3 regions of the Ewingella sp. C233 genome follow, and region 2 is predicted to be linked to each of the others. Evidence: predicted binding sites of a transcription regulator. Region 2 holds the regulator's gene; each other region holds the start of a gene.
What was found. Region 2 encodes PurR, which represses purine synthesis genes. Its sites were predicted from a motif close to CANGCAAACGTTTGCNTG; they were not measured.
Positions count from the first base shown of each region.

Region 1: a site for PurR is predicted at 1,085-1,102, ahead of ACZRKO_RS14960 (NCS2 family permease). Genes of this name have one in related genera too.
Region 3: a site for PurR is predicted at 1,153-1,170, ahead of glyA (serine hydroxymethyltransferase). Genes of this name have one in related genera too.

Region 1 is NZ_JBUZRI010000002.1:550,826-553,102, reverse strand. Features, by position in the region: gene ACZRKO_RS14965 (glutathione S-transferase family protein) at 1-636, shown strand, start outside; gene ACZRKO_RS14960 (NCS2 family permease) at 1,226-2,277, shown strand, end outside.
Region 2 is NZ_JBUZRI010000001.1:1,795,326-1,797,602, forward strand. Features, by position in the region: gene cydH (cytochrome bd-I oxidase subunit CydH) at 1-202, opposite strand, end outside; gene purR (HTH-type transcriptional repressor PurR) at 352-1,377, shown strand; gene punR (DNA-binding transcriptional activator PunR) at 1,429-2,277, opposite strand, start outside.
Region 3 is NZ_JBUZRI010000001.1:2,536,828-2,539,104, forward strand. Features, by position in the region: gene glyA (serine hydroxymethyltransferase) at 1-1,047, opposite strand, end outside; gene hmpA (NO-inducible flavohemoprotein) at 1,420-2,277, shown strand, end outside.

The sequences.
Region 1 (2,277 bases), on a different contig from region 2:
TCGCAGAGAATTCTCTGGATGCTGGAAGAGCTGGAAGTCCCCTATCAAATACAGCGATATCAACGGGATGAAAAAACGATGCTGGCACCTGCCTCGTTAAAGAAAGTGCATCCGCTGGGGAAATCCCCGGTTCTGGTGGATAACGATCTGACCCTCGCCGAGTCGGGCGCGATTATCGAGTACCTGCAGGAAACCTATGATGCTCAAGGCAGCCTTAAGCCAACTGATCACTTTGCCCGACAGCAATTTCGCTACTGGATGCACTATGCTGAAGGGTCATTGATGCCGATTCTGGTGATGAAACTGATTTTTGGCCGTCTCGGCAAGCCGCCGATGCCCTGGCTGATCCGCCCGATTGCGGGGGCAATTGGTAAAGGCGTTCAGCAAAACTATCTGGATAAACAACTCGCCACTCACGGTGCTTATCTCGAAAAGCACCTGACCGATAACCGCTGGTTTGCGGGCAGTGATTTCAGTGCGGCAGATATTCAGATGAGTTTTCCGATAGAAGCGATGGTCGCGCGCGGCGGGCTGGAAAAATATCCTCATGTACAAACCTGGTTATCGACGGTGCAAGCGCGCCCGGCTTACCAGAAAGCCCTCGAACAGGGAGGTCCGTACCACATTGGGACGTAATTCACCGCCGCAAGGGTGATACAGGGAAATATATTTTATTGGATCTGGGGTTTATTCCAGGGTATTCAAAAATCGCAAAGCATAAGTGAAACCTATTACCCCTTCTCCGGCATTGCTCTATTATTAATGCTGTGCCGGAGATCACCCCGTCTGATTTATTTTAACCGTTTAACCCCTGCGCGTTTTCTTTATAACTCCACCGCAATTGCTGATGGCATTTTACCTGCCCGAAATGGCTGTTTTTTCGCCGTAGCGGATTTGAGGCGACTGTTTCTAACTTGCAGATCGCTAAAAATAGAGGGTTTGCGCAAATTCTCTGTCGATATGCTTTTTAAATGACCAAATAAGACGAATTTGTCGTGAACGGGAGTTGAAAAGAGGGGGTTAATGGCCGGATAATCGTTTGCTTTGCAGTACCCGTGGTTTTTATTTCCGCCTTACGCGATGAGAGTTAAACGTTTGCCTTGGTTTTGCGCGTCGATCTTTCCTGTTTTCGACATACATTTCACCGGGTAGGGAAGCGAACGTGACGAAACGGTTTCGTAATGACCACGCAGGCTTTTCAGCAAGACACTTCAGAGGGTTACACATGTCTAGTCAACACAGCCAAGCGGGCGGCAATATCGCGCCCACCGGTTCGCTTGATGCTTATTTCAAAATTTCCGCACGCGGCAGCAATGTCCGTCAGGAGATCATTGCCGGTCTGACGACTTTTCTGGCGATGGTTTACTCCGTTATTGTTGTCCCGGCCATGTTGGGTAAAGCCGGTTTCTCTCCGAGTGCTGTGTTTGTTGCAACCTGTCTGGTGGCGGGCTTCGGTTCATTGTTAATGGGGCTGTGGGCGAATTTGCCGCTGGCCATTGGCTGTGCGATTTCCCTGACGGCCTTTACCGCTTTCAGTCTGGTGCTGGGCCAACATATCAGCGTGCCTGTGGCGCTGGGTGCGGTATTCCTGATGGGGGTGCTGTTTACCATCATCTCGGTGACCGGTATCCGCTCATGGATATTGCGCAATTTACCGATGGGCGTTGCGCATGGCACCGGCATTGGTATCGGCCTGTTCCTGCTGCTCATTGCTGCTAACGGTGTCGGTCTGGTGATCAAAAACCCTCTTGATGGTTTGCCGGTTACGCTGGGCGCATTTACCTCCTTCCCGGTGATCATGACGTTGCTGGGTCTGGCCGTGATTTTCGGTCTGGAAAAACTGCGCGTTCCCGGCGGTATTCTGCTGGTGATTATCGCCATTTCTATTATCGGTCTGATTTTTGATCCGGCGGTGAAATATCAGGGGCTGTTTGCCATGCCGTCGCTGTCTGATGCCAACGGACACTCGGTGCTGTTTAATCTCGATATCATGGGCGCGCTGAAAATGGCGGTGCTGCCAAGCGTGCTGGCGCTGGTCATGACGGCGGTATTTGATGCCACAGGCACCATCCGTGCCGTCGCCGGTCAGGCTAATTTGCTGGATAAAAACGGTCAGATCATCAGCGGTGGGAAAGCGCTGACCTCTGATTCCATCAGCAGCATGTTTGCCGGTCTGGTAGGCGCAGCGCCTGCGGCCGTTTATATCGAATCCGCAGCGGGTACGGCGGCAGGCGGTAAAACCGGTCTGACGGCCACCGTCGTCGGCGTGTTGTTCCT
Region 2 (2,277 bases):
TCAGATTGGTATCCATTAAAACCCCTTCTGGATCAAATGTGGCCTTTTTATAAGCCATACAGTTTGTGTGCCAACGCATTTTCTCATAGTTTTGTTTTAAAATCCCGTGATCATTCCCTGCGTTACGAAGACTTTTTACTTCCCCTTTACCAAGATATAAGAGAAAATTCGCGGTTACCACACTGCGTGCGGGTCGATTCATTCCGATGTTCTTTCAGACAGTTGTTGTGCTCTGAAAAACCCACCAACGATTTCACTGCTCATCTCTTTTCCAGCAGTCAGATCCACGCAGGCAAACGATTAACATAATGCTAACGTGCTAAAGCACGTCAGACAGGAGTCATTCTTTTCATGGCAACGATAAAAGATGTCGCAAAGCGGGCTGGCGTTTCCACCACAACCGTGTCGCACGTCATCAATAAAACACGTTTCGTCGCCGAAGAAACTAAAGCCGCCGTGCAGACAGCGATAAAAGAGCTGCACTACTCTCCCAGCGCGGTGGCCCGTAGCCTCAAGGTCAACAATACAAAATCTATCGGATTACTGGCAACATCCAGCGAAGCGCCCTATTTTGCCGAAGTGATCGAGGCAGTAGAAAACAGCTGTTTCGCCAAAGGCTACACACTGATTTTGTGTAATTCGCATAATAATCTTGATAAACAGCAGGCCTATCTGGCCATGCTGGCGCAAAAACGCGTCGATGGTCTGTTGGTCATGTGCGCGGAATATCCCGATGCATTGCTCGACATGCTCGAAGAATACCGAGCGATCCCGATGGTGGTGATGGATTGGGGCGAAGCACGTAAAAACTTCACCGACAGTATCATCGATAATGCCTTTGAAGGTGGGTATATGGCCGGGCGCTATCTGATTGAACGCGGTCATCGCGATATCGGTGTGATCCCGGGGCAACTGGCTCGTAACACCGGTGGCGGCCGCTTCCAGGGTTTCCTCAAAGCCATGACGGAAGCCAACATCCCGCTGCGCGAAGAATGGGTCGTTCAGGGTGATTTTGAACCCGAGTCAGGCTATCAGGCGATGCATAAAATTTTGATGCAGAAACAGCGCCCGACGGCCGTCTTCTGCGGCGGTGACGTCATGGCGATGGGGGCTATTTGTGCCGCTGATGAAATGGGTCTGCGGGTGCCGCAGGATATTTCGGTGATCGGCTATGATAACGTACGCAACGCCCGTTACTTCTCCCCTGCACTGACGACAATCCACCAGCCCAAAGAGCGCCTGGGTGAGATGGCATTCACCATGCTGCTGGATCGCATTATCAGCAAACGTGAGGAGTCACAGACCATTGAAGTCCACCCGAAACTGGTTGAACGCCGCTCGGTAGCCGATGGTCCTTACCGCGACTATCGCCGTTAACAGCGTAGTCCGAAAGCCATAACACGAACGCCTGCACATTTGCAGGCGTTTTTAGTTGCGTAACCACTCCTGATTCAGCGTAGGGGTATCGCCCAGATAATCCAGAAGCCACGCCAGCGCCGGAGACTGGTTACTCTGATCCCAGGTCAGGCAGCAGGCGCTTTCGGGAAATGCGGCAGCCAGCGTCAGCACACTCAATTTTTGATGTGATATCCAGTCTTCGACCAGATGCACGGGCATCATCCCCACGCACAGTCCTTCACACAGGCAGTCTATGGCGCAGGTCCAGTCGGGAACAACCAGACGTCGCTGATTGTTTAGCGTCCAGGTATCACGCTTAGGTAAGTTGCGCGACGTATCTTCGATACAAAGTGCCGGATAGGCACGCAGCTGTTCATCCACTAATGGCACAGTGAGCGCCGCCAGCGGATGGTCAGGGCTGACCACACAGTGCCAGTCCATAAACCCCATATCCCTGAAACTAAAACGCCCGCCGGTGGGCACAGCGCGTGTTGCGCCGATGGCGACATCCGCACGGCCATCCACCAGCGCGTCCCACACGCCGTTGAACACCTCGGAATGGATGATCAGTTCCGTATCGGGGAATGCCCGGTAGAAATCGGTAACCAGACGCCGCGACCTTTCCGGTTTCACAATGCGGTCTACCGCTACATTGAGTTGCCCACGCCAGCCATTCGCCACCTGCTGACACTGACGCCGTGTCGCTATCATTTTTTTGATAAGCAACCGAGCCTCTTCGACAAAAACCTGACCGGCGGCGGTCAACTCTACATCCCGATGACGCCTTTCAAACAGCGGTACTGCCAGCCATTGCTCCAGTTGGCGAACGGTGTAGCTTACCGCAGACGGAACACGATGCAGCTCTTGTGCCGCCGCACT
Region 3 (2,277 bases), 740 kb from region 2:
TACGCTGTTTTTGTTGACGGTAATGTTGGCACGGCCAAGTGCGGCATCGGCTTCTTTACCGGTCAGGTTTTTGTCAACCAAGTCCATCAGGAACAGGTGGTTATGTGTACCACCAGAAACCACTTTGTAGCCACGTTCCATCACGACTGCTACCATCGCTTGGGCGTTTTTAGCCACTTGCTGCTGGTAGGTTTTGAACTCAGGCTCCATCGCTTCTTTCAGTGCTACCGCTTTACCGGCAATCACGTGCATCAGCGGGCCGCCCTGGCCACCAGGGAATACCGCAGAGTTGAGTTTTTTGTAGAACTCTTCGCTGCCGCCTTTCGCCAGAATCAAACCACCGCGTGGGCCAGCCAGCGTTTTATGGGTGGTGGTGGTCACGATGTGCGCGTGTGGAACCGGGTTAGGGTAAACACCTGCGGCAATCAGACCGGCAACGTGTGCCATGTCCACGAAGAAGTAAGCGCCAACGCTGTCAGCCACTTCGCGCATTTTTGCCCAATCAACGATACCGGAGAAGGCAGAGAAGCCACCGATGATCATTTTTGGTTTATGCAGTTCAGCCTGACGTTTCACGTCTTCGTAATCAATGTCACCGCTTTCGTCGATGCCGTAAGGCACCACGTTGTACAGTTTACCGGACAAGTTTACCGGTGAACCGTGCGTCAGGTGACCACCGTGCCCGAGGTTCATCCCCAAAATGGTGTCGCCCGGTTGCAGCAGTGCGGTATAGACCGCAAAGTTGGCCTGTGAGCCAGAGTGTGGCTGAACGTTAGCGAAGTCTGCACCAAACAGCTCTTTCGCGCGATCAATAGCCAGCTGCTCGACGATATCTACATACTCACAGCCGCCGTAGTAGCGTTTACCCGGATAGCCTTCGGCATATTTGTTGGTCAGTTGAGAACCCTGAGCCTGCATCACGCGCGGGCTGGTGTAGTTTTCTGACGCAATCAGCTCGATATGCTCTTCCTGGCGAACGACTTCCTTTTCCATTGCTGCCCACAGCTCAGCATCATAATCGGCAATGTTCATTTCACGCTTTAACATCTGCATCTCCTGACTCAACAAACTAAAAATTAAATGCCCCTTCCGGGTTCTGCGCCACAGTGTAAATGTTTAAGCCGCCTGCGGATAGGGTCAGTTAAAGGTTTTTAGGCAAACGATTGGCTCCAGTGGTAGCAAGGCTTTGATCTGCTAAACACTCTGCATAATCAAGGGAGATTTCTTCAGCACGAGATGCATATTTTTCAGCTTTGTGACTCCGCCCCACGTTTAACAAAACCTTAACACTCACAAGGCTATTTACAGGAATCTTCACTTTCTATAAGATGCATTAAAAATACATGTTTAAACAATATCCCTAAAGACATTGGAGTGGCAGCTGATTAACTTCAAGGGCGAAGGGAAAAGGAGAACACCATGCTTGATGCTCAAACTATCGCGACTGTTAAATCCACAATTCCTTTGCTCGCCGCTACCGGTCCGAAACTCACTGCGCATTTCTATGACCGTATGTTTGCTCATAACCCCGAGCTGAAAGACATTTTCAATATGAGCAATCAGCGCAATGGCGATCAGCGTCAGGCGCTGTTTGACGCCATCTGTGCTTATGCGATCAATATTGAAAACCTGGCGGCGCTACTGCCTGCGGTAGAACGCATTGCGCAAAAACACACCAGTTTCACCATCAAACCAGAGCAGTACGACATCGTCGGCGGACACCTGATTGCCACACTGGATGAAATGTTCAGTCCGGGTCAGGAAGTGCTGGATGCCTGGGGCAAAGCGTATGGCGTACTGGCGAACGTGTTTATTCACCGTGAAGCCGATATCTATCAGGAAAGTGCCGAAAAACACGGTGGTTGGACGGGCACCCGTGAATTCCGCATCAAAGAAAAACAGCCGCAAAGCAGCCTGATCACCTCTTTCGTGCTGGAGCCGGTCGATGGCCTGCCGGTGGCGGATTTCCAGCCGGGGCAGTATTTGGCGGTCTATATCCGCGACGCTTTGCTGGAAAATCAGGAAATCCGTCAGTATTCTCTGACGCAGGCACCGAACGGCCAAACCTACCGCATCGCGGTGAAACGTGAAGATCAGGGTGCGGTATCGAATTTCCTGCACAACTGCGCGCAGCAGGGCGATATCGTTCATCTTGCCGCACCCCACGGGGATTTCTTCCTGAATGTCACCCCGCACACGCCGGTCGCACTGATCTCAGCCGGTGTTGGTCAGACGCCGATGCTCGGTATGCTGAATGTGCTGGCAGCGGGCGGCCAT